2 regions of the Peribacillus sp. P4_C12 genome follow, and region 2 is predicted to be linked to the other one. Evidence: riboswitches for the same ligand, from Rfam matches in the RefSeq annotation. Region 2 holds a riboswitch; the other holds the start of a gene.
The links. Region 2 has a riboswitch for cobalamin ahead of AC1DUW_RS00190 (ABC transporter substrate-binding protein). Riboswitches for the same ligand answer to the same signal wherever they lie in the genome.
Positions count from the first base shown of each region.

Region 1 (4,233 bases), on a different contig from region 2:
ACCTTTTCTAATGTTAATTCCGAGACAATGAAAATCACAGCTGCGTTGGCCGGCAGAATTTCCTTCCTTATGATCCCGTTCCAAGTGGTTATCCTACTCGGTTTTTCTTTAGCAAGGCGGTAAAAAATCTTTCGTTTCTGGTTATTGCCTCCTCCAGTCGGTAAGATTTGCCTCGATCCCGTACTAGCGAAACCAATCTCTATGCCTTTTTTTAACATGACATGTACAAAGGAAGCCGTCATTACAATTGCTTCTTCGAAGAAAAGCGATTCCTGATTATCAAGCACGATAAACACATCACGGTTTTTCTGAACTTCAAATTCCTTTGTCATGATTTCACTTGTTTTAGCCGTTGCCTTCCAGTTAATCCAGGACAACTGATCACCTGGCTGATACTCTCTTACGCCAGACACTACTGAATGTTCTCGCTGTGTTTTTTTTGTCAATCCCACTTGTCCCTGATTGAATACGCGCTCAAAATCTCTGTAGGTAAGCTCATGATATGAAGGGAAAACAGTGATTTTTAAAGGTAAATTATATGTCGCTTCCTTTTCAAAGACGCCAAAAAAGTCTCCTGTCCTGAAACGGATTGTTTGAAATGTATGCTCACCCCGTGGCAAATTGTCCAAAGTATATGTCATACTGAAGGTATGCCTGAAACCCGGAAAGACAAGTGTTTTGCTTTGCATCCCCCTATTTTCCAATTCCTTCGGCAACTCTTCCTCTACCATCAAATATAAAAGAGGCAGCCTGTTTTTACGGGTAACAGTTAAAGCTATTTCTACAGAATCGCCTGCTCGGCATTCTCTTTTACTGACCTTTCTCTCAACGATAATGTTATTAATCGGATAAAAAAGTAGAATCGTAGAGTACACAGTGAACGGCAAAAATGTATAAAAAATAAACCAACTGACAAAACCGCCTTGAAACATCGCAAAAGAAAAGGAAATCGCTATAAGTAATAACAAGCCAATCACACTCATGTTTTCCTTTAAGATGCTAATCAAGTTCCGCATTAGGTCACAGCTCTCTTCACAGGCACTTGAATCGTCGCAACAATCTCGTGAATCACCATGCCAGCATCCACTCCCTCATAATTCGCTTCTGGCTTCAGGATAAGTCTGTGGGCAAACACGAACGGTACTAAATATTGCACATCATCCGGTAGAACATAATCTCTGCCCTGCAAAAGTGCATAAGCTTGGGCCGCCTTCATCAATGCAATCGATCCACGTGGACTCACCCCTAAATATACTCTCTCATGCGTACGAGATCGATTAGCCAAATTAACAATATACCGCTTTATCGTGTCATCCACTATCACTGCTTTAGCCTCTTCCTGTAAAGCTATTAATTCCTCTAAAGTAATAACAGATTCTAACTCTTCAAGTGGTGCGGCATATTGAGCTCGGTGCAAAACCTCAATTTCTTCGTCCACACCCGGATAGCCCATTTTCATTTTTAATAGAAAACGATCCAATTGCGCCTCGGGAAGTGGGTATGTTCCTTCGTACTCAATGGGATTTTGTGTTGCCATAACGAAAAAGGGTTTCTCCAATCCCCTTGTAACCCCATCAACCGTCACACTTGCCTCTTCCATTGCTTCAAGCAAGGCAGATTGTGTTTTGGGCGATGTCCGGTTTATCTCATCGGCTAAAATAATATGGCCCATGATTGGTCCTGGTCTAAAAATAAATTCTTGTTCCTTTGGATTGAAAATTGAAACACCCGTTACATCTGAAGGTAGTAAATCAGGTGTGAATTGTATACGCTTAAAGTTTGCGCCTATCGATCTTGCCAGTGCTCTGACCATGACAGTCTTACCTACACCAGGAACATCCTCCAATAAAACATGCCCCCCAGAAAGAAGTGCCACGATGCTCAGTTCTGCTATATCTCGTTTTCCAATAATCACTTTTTCAATATTCCCTAAAATCTTTTCCAGTTTTTGATTTACCTGCTTATAAATCATTCTCTACCTCCTGAAATTACCCTATTACTCTTATATAACACCTATTATATATTCTTTATACTCGATATACGTTTTACATTAACATCCAATTAAACCTTACATTGTAAGTTTACTAGATAATTCGCAAACCATAAACGAATTTCTCTAAAAATATTCATACTGCTTTAGGAAAAAGGTATGGTAAACTGTTGCTAAGTGAATATAAACCTTGCAGAAAAAGGTGCTGACTTGTCAGCTTAATAGGGAATTTGGTGTAAAACCGAAGCTGTTTCCGCAACTGTAAGTGCTAATGAAATAAGATAAATACCACTGTTTGAGGATAAAGATTCACATCGATAACCATTCATCCTGTTCAAATGGGAAGGTTCTTAGAGTAAAATGACGCACGAGCCAGGAGACCTGCCTTTTTTATCGTATTCTGCTCTTCGGAAGATAGGAGGATTGTACGGCAATCTTCCATCTTTTTCTGTTACAGATACATAGGTGATTGATGCCGACCAATGCCCTTGGTCGGCTTTTTCTTTTACTGAGAAAAGCGATACCGAGGTGATTCATCTAACTATGAAGAGGAGGAAGAGTTATGGCAAAGAAGGATTTTCGTTTTTTATGCTATCCATACATGCGCGAATCCGTGTCTACCGTCGATATGAAATACGTACCGACTCTTTGACGACACAAATTGGCTTGGCCGCCTCGCTTACAAAGGATGTTCCGGATGTATACCGAGATTTAATGGAATTGTTGCCGATGACTTATCATTTAAATGGTTCAGTCCGTGGGAAATTGGCCATTACCGACAATGATCTGAAACGTCTAAGTGCAATCTACGACCATTATGTCGTAGAAGTTAAAGAGCATATTGAGACATTCGTGCTTCCGCAAGGGTCAACCGCCGCCTGTGTTCTGCATACTTGCCGTAGTGAAGCCAAAAAGTCGGTCCGTGCTTTACACAAGGTTAGTTTAGAAAGAGAAATCCCTGAAATTCTCTTTGATTACGCCCATTTGCTTGCAAATGTTCTATTCGTGATGGCTGTCTACGTCAATAAGCAACATGGTATTGAGGAGATTGCTTTTATCAGTAAATCATACCCAACCAAACCAATGAAGAAGAAAACGGAGGAATAAATAATGAAGAGAAGCATACGATTTAGTTGGATTTCCACCTTGATACTTGCCCTTTTCCTTACCGGATGTGGAGTAACGGATGACCAGACGGCAAAGGAAAAGAAAGATACTAATAAGACAGAAGAAGTCAAAGCCTATACCGTTACCGATGATACTGGAAAGAAAATAAAATTTGATAAAGTTCCGGAAACAGTAGTTTCACTTCAACCAAGTAATACAGAAATTTTATTTAAACTAGGGCTGGGGGATAAGGTCGTTGGCGTGACCGACTTCGATAATTATCCAGAGGAAGCAAAAGATATTGAACATGTTTCCGACTCGGTGAATATCAATGCAGAGAAAATTATTTCCTTAAAACCAGATGCCGTTATTGCTTATACCATTGGTGATGAAACGACGCTGAAGCCACTTGAAGATGCTGGAATCCCAGTATTCATTATAAAATCCGCGACAAATTTTGATGATGTTTATGGAGATATTGGGCAAATCGCTGATGTCATGGGCGTTACTAAAAAAGGCGAAGAATTAGTGAAAGATATCCAAACCCAAATTACAAGTGTTGAAGAAAAAATTGAAACATTAGATGAAAAGGAAAAAACTTACTTTGAAATTAGTCCAGCTCCAGAAATCTATACAACAGGATCGGAAACCTTCCAACAAGAAATTCTAAAAACTGCAGGCATTGAAAACATCTTTGCCGACCAAAAAGGCTGGGTTAAGGTTTCAGATGAAGAAATTGTCAAACGAAACCCTAATGCTATCATTACAACTGCTACCTATGCAGATGATGCTGTTGATGAAATTAAATCCCGTAAAGGCTGGGAAGATATCAACGCTGTGAAAAATGATCAAGTCTATCTACTAGATGAAAATATTATGTCACGTCCTGGACCGAGGATTGGTGAAGCTGTAGAGCTCGCAGCAAAGACCGTTTATCCAGACTTATTTAAATAATGCGAAAGAAGGATGTTCCAAAGTTCTTGGGGCATCCTTTCCTTTTTCTGCCCTGCTTCTCTGAAGTCTCCTTCGCTACAACCACACACTCTTCAGGAGCAGCCACCCTCCATCGCTAATCCCTTATATTTCTCTTTTAAGGTCTCCCTTTGCAAATAACGAACCACCTGCTCTTCTTTCAT
Region 1 is NZ_JBFUIB010000051.1:6,069-10,301, forward strand. It holds gene AC1DUW_RS10545 (DUF58 domain-containing protein) at 1-1,016, opposite strand, end outside; gene AC1DUW_RS10550 (AAA family ATPase) at 1,016-1,972, opposite strand; cobalamin riboswitch at 2,174-2,393, shown strand; partial or broken gene AC1DUW_RS10555 (hypothetical protein) at 2,553-3,097, shown strand; gene AC1DUW_RS10560 (ABC transporter substrate-binding protein) at 3,101-4,051, shown strand.
Region 1: another riboswitch for cobalamin. It lies ahead of AC1DUW_RS10555 (hypothetical protein); the one in region 2 lies ahead of AC1DUW_RS00190 (ABC transporter substrate-binding protein).

Region 2 (9,344 bases):
GGTCATGGCTTCGCTACACAAGTGATGGCACTTGGTTTCGGCCTAGCGGCAATCGTCTTTACCTTCATGATTAGCGGAAAAAAAGATTCACCTGTTTTCATGCTTGTTCTGGCTGGTGTCGTTACATCGGCATTATTCCAGGCGTTGATTTCCTTAATTAAATTCGTCGCTGACCCGGAAGCAAAACTGCCAGCGATTACTTACTGGCTGATGGGAAGTCTTGGTACGGCAACATATAAGGACTTGTATATTGGGGGACCGATTATCCTTGTGGGCATTCTGATTCTATATTCTCTTCGTTGGAGAATAAATTTATTGACGTTGCCTGAGGATGAAGCTAAATCACTTGGTATTCCAGTAACACGTTTGAAGTGGACAGTTATTTTTGGCGCAACACTTATTACTGCTGCTTCAGTTGCGATAGGGGGTATCATTGGTTGGGTTGGGTTAATTATTCCTCACGTTGCAAGAATGCTAGTTGGTAATAACAATCAACTAGTCTTACCAGTATCTCTTTCAATCGGTGGAGCCTATTTATTGTTGATTGATAATCTGGCTCGCTCGGTAACAGCTACAGAAATTCCACTCTCAATCTTGACGGCAATTATAGGTGCACCATTTTTCGCAATATTGCTTAGAAAAACAGGAGGTGGCTGGTCATGAGAATTGAGGTGCAGGGAGGAAATTACTTTTATGCTCGGAAAAAAGAAGAAGTTCCTTACCTTTACCAAACAGACATTAACTTTTCGCTGAATGACGGAGAGATAATGGCGATACTAGGACCAAACGGTGCAGGAAAGACAACAATGTTAAAATGCATCACAGGTCTTCTGGACTGGAAAAAAGGTCAAACGCTCATTGATGGAAAGCCGCTTCCTTCGCTTTCACGCAAAACAGTCTGGAAACGGATTGGCTATGTTCCGCAGGCGCATAAAATGGTATTTGGTTTTACACTCGAAGAATTGGTCATTATGGGAAGAGCCCCATACATCAGTGCGCTTGCCCAGCCTTCCGTGAAGGACCGTGAAGCCGCTCACCTAGCCCTGGAAACTGTAGGGATTGGCCATCTTGCTGGGAAGTCCTGCAATACAGTCAGTGGTGGTGAGCTGCAACTAGCATTGATTGCACGTACGCTGGTATCAGACCCGGAAGTGCTCATTCTCGATGAACCGGAATCCCATCTTGATGTTCAAAAGCAGGTTGTGATTTTACAGACATTAAAGCGTTTGTCACAAGAAAAGAAAATCTCTTGTATCATAAACACGCATTACCCAAACCATGCGTTTTTCCTTGCTGACCATGTGTTAATGACAGCAAAACAAAAGCCGGTCGTTTACGGGGAAGTCCAGGAAGTCATGACAGAATCCCGGATGAAGGAATACTTCGGAATTGAAATGAAGAAGATTATTTATGAAGAAGATGAGAACTTTTTGATTGAAACGATGGTGCCGAAAGATTTAGGCATTCCGCGTGATCAAAGTACTTGTCGATTTACTAGTTAAAAAAAGGCAGCCACCGAGTTGCCTTTTTTTGCGCTAAATGGAATACTTTATTATTTACTGGTTTTCTGGTACTATTATGCTAGAAAAAATTAGGAGAATGATAGTGGGAAAATACAGAGTTTTATTGATGGTAGCATTGCTGGGAATTTTAATTTTGCCTGCATGCTCACAAGGGGTTTTAGAGAATATAGGTACAAAGACGGCTGCACCGATTGCGGAAGATAACATTGAAGTGGTTGCAGCAGCGGAGAATGACGCCGGGCAGAATTCGGAGGACAGATTATATCCTGAACAGATCGATACGAGAAACTGGATAAGAGCCGAGTCCACGGTTCAACTTCCAATATTGATGTATCATAGTATTTCTGAAGGTAATAACCTTCGGGTACCAAGAGAGGAATTTCAATCACAAATGAACTGGCTTCGGGAGAATGATTACTATACATTATCCCCTAGGGAAGCATTTCTTGTTTTAACGGAAAATCGGATGCCAAGTGAAAAGTGTGTCTGGCTTACTTTTGATGATGGCTATACAGATAATTACACGGAGGCTTTTCCTATATTAAAAGAATATAATATGAAAGCAACTGTTTTTATGATCGGGAAATCTATTGAAAAAAGTCATCACCTGACTGGAGAACAAATGGTGGAGATGAGCGAGAATGGGATTTCTATTGAAAGTCATACTATCAACCATCTTGAGCTTAACCGTATGACGGTAGAGCAGCAGGAAGCTGAAATGGTCCAGTCAAAGGATTTATTCGATCGTATTCTCCAACAGGACACGACAGTACTTTCATATCCTGTTGGTCGGTATAACGAGGAGAGCCTTAGGTTGTCAGAAGATGCTGGATACAAGATGGCAGTAACCACCGAAGCTGGTGGAGCTTCAAGGGACCAAGGGATGCATGCACTGCACCGAGTTCGGATTTCACCCGGATTGTCAGTCGATGGATTTGCAGCGCTGATTGAAAATGCATCACGTTATTAATTGAAGACAAGGTATTTCGGAATCAGTCTGAAAAATCATATAATAATCATTTCTTACATAGTGTATAATGAAAAGCAGTGAAAATTATATACATATGAACGATTTGGTGTCTTAATGACTTAAAAGGGAAGTTGGTGAAATACCAACGCGGTCCCGCCACTGTAAATGGGAGTTAGCGGCTGTGTACCACTGTATGTGAGATATGGGAAGGTGCCGTTGACGATGACCATTAGCCAGGAGACCTGCCAAGATTCGTACACCTGTAACCTACGCGGATGGGAAGGTGTGTGGCAGACCTTCTGAGTCCGTAATTATATTGTTGCCATACAAGCATCTTCCGTTTGACGGGAGATGCTTTTGTTTTGAAATTCGCCTCTTCACTTCAGGGTGCGTTTTCTTTAGGTGGTCGGAAATTGAATTAAAAGATTGTGAGGGATGTAAAATGAAGAAAATCTATGGTCTGATTCTAGTGATGTTACTAACTGCAGGTATGATGGTTGGTTGCAATGATACATCAAAAGAAGGAACGAAAGAAAAGCAACAAACAAATCATACTGAAAACCAAGCTTTCCCGATTACGATAAAAGATGCAACGGGTGAAAAAGTAACGATAGAAGAACAACCAAAGAAAATTGTTACATTGATACCAAGTAATACAGAAGTGGTCTTTGCACTTGGTTTGGGTAAAAAGGTTGTTGGTGTATCCGACAATGATAATTACCCGGAAGAAACGAAAGAAATTGAAAAAGTTGGCGGAATGGAAATGAACACGGAGTTAATCGTTTCCTTAAAGCCTGATCTTGTTCTTGCTCATGCATCCAGTGCCCATAATTCGAATGAGGGATTGCAGCAGCTTAAGGATGCTGGAATAGATGTCCTTGTAGTCAATGATGCACAAAGCTTTGACGAAGTGTATGAGTCTATTGATATGATTGGACAGGCAACGGGAGAACATGATAAGGCAAAAGAAATCGTTGCGAATATGAAAACGAAACTGAAGGAAATTCAGGAAAAAGCTAAATCCGTTAAGGATGAGGAAAGAAAAACCGTTCTAGTAGAGGTTTCGCCATCACCGGATATTTATACACCTGGAAAAAATACATTCATGAATGAAATGCTTAACATAATTTCAGCGAAAAATGCAGCAGCCGAATTGGACGGGTGGGCGAAAATTGATGAAGAGTCTATGATTGCTGCAAATCCGGATGTCATTATCACAACATATGGTTATTATACAAAAGATCCAGTTAGTGAAGTGACGGGCCGAAAAGGATGGGAAGATGTAGCTGCTGTTAAGGATGGTCAAGTCTTTGATGTCCATTCTGACTTAGTGACCCGTTCTGGTCCACGCTTAATAGAGGGAGTAGAGGAACTTGCCAAATCAGTCTATCCGAACCTATTTGACAACTAAGTGGGCGTTTGCTTATTTGATTGCGTTATTGTTTTTGCTTTTCGCAATGACGATTGGCATTTCCTTTGGTTCGGTGTCAGTACCGATTCCCGCGCTTATACAAATTATCGGCAAGGAATTTTTTCATTTACCAATCTCAGTTGAGCCAGATGTGATGCTGACGAATATCGTAATGAACATCCGCCTGCCACGTGTATTACTTGCAGGTTTGGTTGGGGCTTCGCTTGCGATTGCCGGGGCAGCCTTTCAGGGACTGCTCAGGAACCCGCTTGCTGACCCCTACACATTAGGGATTTCATCAGGAGCATCAGTAGGCGCTGTATTGACATTGTTTTTGAATATATCATTGCCGTTGATCGGTTTATATACCCTACCGACGTTAAGTATTATGTTTTCATTGCTTACGATTTTCTGTGTGCTAACTTTTGCGAGAAAAATGGATCGATCGATGAAAGTAGAAACAATTATTTTAACCGGAATCATTTTCAGCTCGTTTTTAAGTGCCTTCATCTCATTAATGATTGCGTTGACGGGCGAGGAATTAAGACAAATCATCGGGTGGCTGATGGGAAGCGTTTCAATGCGCGGCTGGAATTATATCGCGATTATTTTGCCGTTTTTTATCATTGGTTCGTTGATCTTGATTATGAATACCCAAGAATTGAATGCGATGACGTTTGGGGAAGATCGTGCAAAGCATTTGGGTGTGAATGTTCAGCGGAGAAAAATGTGGATTCTGATAGCTGGTTCGATATTAACTGGGGCAGCCGTTGCTGTTTCGGGAACGATTGGCTTTGTAGGATTGGTTATTCCTCATTTGGTTCGTAGGATTTGGGGGCCAGATCATAAGCATTTGTTGCCGTTATCTTTGCTCGTAGGAAGCGGGTTTTTAATTTTGGCTGACCTTGTAGCAAGGACGATCATTGCACCTTCGGAACTGCCGATTGGTGTAATTACCTCACTTATCGGGGCCCCGGCATTTGCCCTGATTTTATTAAAGAGACGGAGAGAAGGGTAGAATTCATGCTTGAAGTTAAAGGGTTAACAGGTGGATATGGCAATAAAGCTGTTTTGGACTCTGTCTCTTTTGACGTACATAAAGGGGAATTATTTGGGATTCTCGGTCCAAATGGCAGCGGGAAAACGACGCTATTAAGTATGCTTAGCGGGGTTCTCGATTATAAGGTAGGAAGCATACGAATAAGGGGAAGAGACTTGAAGGAGTATTCGGCCAAACATCTTGCACAAGTTATAGCCGTGTTGCCTCAACATTCCTCATTAGCCTTTTCTTATACGGTAAAAGAGACTGTTTCTCTTGGCCGTTATGCTCACCAAACAGGCTGGTTTCATAGTTGGACTTCTGAGGATGAGGTGATTGTCCAACGTGTGATGAAGCAAACGGGAGTCGCGGATTTTCAGGATCTTCATTTTGAACGATTATCAGGCGGTGAGAGACAGCGGGTCTTACTGGCACAAGCACTTGCCCAAGAACCGGAAATTCTTTTTTTAGATGAACCAACGAACCACTTGGATCTTTCCTATCAAAAGGAGCTTCTTGATTTAATGAGGAAAATGGCCAAGGAGCTGGAGCTAACAGTTATCTCAATCTTCCATGACTTGAATTTGGCCGGCTTGTACTGTGATCGGCTGATGTTACTTGAAAAAGGACAAATTCAAGTCATTAATGTGCCGAATGAAGTGCTCCAACAGGAACGGATTCAGGAGGTATACCGGACGACGATTGAAAAACATCCGCATCCTGCCCTTCCGAAGCCGCAAATGTTCATTGTCCCGGAAAAGCATGTCTGTGATTTCGCACCTTTGGAAATTAATGAAACCTATTTGACGGTTGGCACCGAAATAATTCAATTGAATTCACCAATTCCGCTTAGAACGATGTCTTCTGGTGTGACCGGTTCAGGAACGGGCTGGCATCAACATTTCGTGAATAGGCATGTCCATCGTGATTATAATTACGAGGATCATTTTGCTGAAATGGCTGACTTTTTAAAAACACACGGTTTTGAACCACAGGAAACGGTCGGAATGATGACAGCTGTCTTTCTCGATACGGTGGCCTTCAAGTTTTTAAGAGATGATGATTTCTCGGTTTTTATCATCGTGACGGCTGGAGTAGGGAATGCCATCGACGCCTCTTTAGCTGACCAACATTCTTGGATTTCCACTCCAGGAACCATAAATACATGGATCTTTGTAAATGGGCACATGGCAGAAGAGGCCTTTATCCACAGCATTGTCACCGCGACCGAGGCAAAAGTAAAAGCGCTTCATGATTTGCGTGTTTTGGATAAGGTGACAAATACAGTGGCGACAGGAACATCGACAGACAGTATTTTGATTGCCGCAACCCAAAGAGGGAAGGCACTTCAATATGCAGGCACCATTACTCCGCTAGGGAAGTTGATCAGTCGCGGTGTATATGATTGTACCGTAGAAGCAATAAAGAAAAATCGGAAACGGATTGAGGAACTATGATTTACCATCACCTTTTTGCTGTTACACTGGCTTTTTTCTTTGATCTATTAATAGGTGATCCACCAAATTGGCCACATCCCGTTAAATGGATAGGAACGTTGATAAGCAAGTTGGATCATTCATTCAATAGAGGCACACATAAAAAACGAAATGGCCTCTTCATGCTGGTAATTGTTTTAACACTGGTGTTATTGGCAACAGGACTAACTGTCTATTTAGCTTATCTTATCCATCCGCTTGCGGGAATTTTATGGGAAGCTGTTGTTATTTCTACGACGATTGCTCAGAAGGGATTAAAGCAGGCAGGAATGGATGTGTGTCATCCTCTGAATGAACAAGCTTTTCCTGAAGCGAGGCTAAAGCTTTCCTATATTGTCGGTCGTGATACTGCTGATCTTGATGAATCCGAAATAGTCAGAGGCACTGTAGAAACCGTAGCTGAAAATACGAGTGATGGAGTTACGGCTCCACTGTTTTGGGCAGCAATCGGCGGTGCTCCACTCGCGATGATGTACAGGGCAATTAATACCTGCGATTCAATGGTTGGTTACAAAAATGATAAATATGGACAATTTGGCTGGGCTTCAGCTAAGCTCGATGATATCGTGAACTGGATTCCTAGTCGCCTCACTGGTTTCTTGATGCTGCTAAGCTCGAAATCCAGCTATCATAGCTTGGGGGCTAGATGGAAGATTTTGTTCAATGATGCGAAAAAGCACCCAAGCCCGAATAGTGGGTGGTGTGAAGCAGGCGTTGCTGCAATTTTGGGTGTACAGCTTGGCGGCCGGAATATGTACAAAGGAGTAGTTTCTGACCGTGCCAGGATGGGCGTTCCGCTTGTTCCATTAGAAGCAATACATATTCAAAAAACGATTACTATCATGCATCGGACATCTTTTATATTTTTACTGATGCTTTGGTTAGGGGGACTTACTCTTGGCATTACCTTCTCATGGCTCTAATCCGCATTATCTTTACGAAGCGCTGGAAATCGAAATGCCTGAATCGGTTCTCGATTTTAGTGCTAATATCAACCCATTGGGTCCTCCTTTACGTATAAAGGAACGGTGGTCCGAATTCTTCGAAGGAATCTTAAATTACCCAGATCCGCATGCCGTTGAACTGACAAAATTAATTGCAAAAAAAGAAGCGCTTCCTGAGCAATCCGTTTTGGTAGGTAACGGTGGTGCGGAAATAATAATGTTGGTAGCGAACAGGTTAGCCAATAAAAAGGTCTTAATCATTCAGCCTGCATTTGCGGAATATGCAGAAGCTTGTTTAGCAGCCGAATGCGAGGTAGACTTTCATCAACTTGATGCACCTGAGTGGCAACTAGATCTCGATCGTTTGATTCCTCAATTACCTGAATATGACGCGATTTTTTTATGTACGCCTAATAATCCGACAGGGATTTCATTTAAGCAAGAAGCAGTTAGGGAATTAATCAAAGAATGCGGAAAAGCAAATTGTCTGGTTGTTTTGGATGAGGCTTTTTATGATTTTACGGAAAACGCCTTTACTTATGCTTCTTTAATTACGCAATTCCCCCATTTACTGATTCTACGATCAATGACGAAAATTTTTGCAATTCCAGGCTTGAGGTTGGGTTATTTGCTGGCGGCACCAGATATCATAAATCAGGCAAAAACCTATAAATCGCATTGGAGCGTCAATCATGTGGCATTAGAAGTCGGGAAAATCTGCCTTGCTGAAGAAGAATATATAGAAAAAACGAGAGCGTATATTCAATTGCAAAAGCAGAAACTTTTCCGGTTTTATGAAGAGCATGAGTTGATTGTCTCAAATAGCACGGTCAATTTTTATTTAGTGAAAGATGAATCCTTATCCCTTTTGCCTTTTTTATTAAAAAAGGGCATCGTACCACGTCATACGTATAATTTTCCAGGGCTAGATGGAAAGTGGCTCCGGTTCGCAGTGAAGAGTGAGTGTGATAATGCCATGCTGATGGAGGGGGTAAGACAGTGGAGAAATCTAGGCTCTGTTTTATAACCGGTGGTGTCCGGAGCGGTAAAAGCCGTTTTGCAGAAAAAAAGGCAATAGAATATGCAATCCAATTGAGTGGGAACTTGCATTACCTCGCTTGTGGCCGAGTCAGTGATGCTGAAATGGAAGAACGCATCCGCCGGCACCAAAGGGATCGCAAAAGTAGTCCAATTGCTTGGAGGACCTGGGAGTACTCGACGAATATTACACGGATTGGTTCAGACCTAAATCAAGATTCAATAATCCTACTCGATTGCCTGACAACCCTACTTGATAATGAATTATTCGGTCCCAATATACCGCTTGAAAAGGAGTTTTTACATAGTGTTTTCACAAAAATAATCAGCGGAATTAATGAGATAAGAAAACAAGCCAGCTGTTTGATAATCGTAAGCAACGAAGTGGTACAGGAGCCGATTTTTCAAAATGAGTTCCTCCATATATACGGAAAAATACTTGGCCTGCTTCATCAAGCAGTCGTCGAACAGGCAGATGAGGCTTATCTTGTTGAATCAGGGATTCCGTTATTGATGAAAGGGTGCATGCAGGAATGAACGGATGGATTGGATTCTTGATTAACCTGCAGTTCTTTACCGTGTTCCCAATAAAGAAGCAGCTACCGATGGATAAGAAATATATCCACCGTGCGATTCAAACCTTTCCTTTAGTCGGGCTTTTCCTAGGCTTGATATTGGGAGGTGTTTTATACGCGTTAGTAGAGTGGACCCCATTGTCATCCCTTTCGATTGCGTTTGTGGTTTGGTTTTTAACGATGGCATTAACAGGCGGTTTGCACCTAGATGGTTGGATTGATGCAAGTGATGCCTTCTTTTCCTATCAGGATAAAGAGAGGCGTTTAGAAATCATGAAGGATTCCAGGACAGGCGCATTCGGTGTCATCTCCGTCATCGTCCTTTTGGCCGCCCGGTTTATATTTATT
Region 2 is NZ_JBFUIB010000001.1:36,585-45,928, forward strand. It holds gene AC1DUW_RS00175 (FecCD family ABC transporter permease) at 1-663, shown strand, start outside; gene AC1DUW_RS00180 (ABC transporter ATP-binding protein) at 660-1,502, shown strand; gene AC1DUW_RS00185 (polysaccharide deacetylase family protein) at 1,630-2,493, shown strand; cobalamin riboswitch at 2,581-2,757, shown strand; gene AC1DUW_RS00190 (ABC transporter substrate-binding protein) at 2,936-3,904, shown strand; gene AC1DUW_RS00195 (FecCD family ABC transporter permease) at 3,867-4,922, shown strand; gene AC1DUW_RS00200 (heme ABC transporter ATP-binding protein) at 4,928-6,400, shown strand; gene cbiB (adenosylcobinamide-phosphate synthase CbiB) at 6,397-7,362, shown strand; gene cobD (threonine-phosphate decarboxylase CobD) at 7,337-8,410, shown strand; gene AC1DUW_RS00215 (bifunctional adenosylcobinamide kinase/adenosylcobinamide-phosphate guanylyltransferase) at 8,383-8,958, shown strand; gene cobS (adenosylcobinamide-GDP ribazoletransferase) at 8,955-9,344, shown strand, end outside.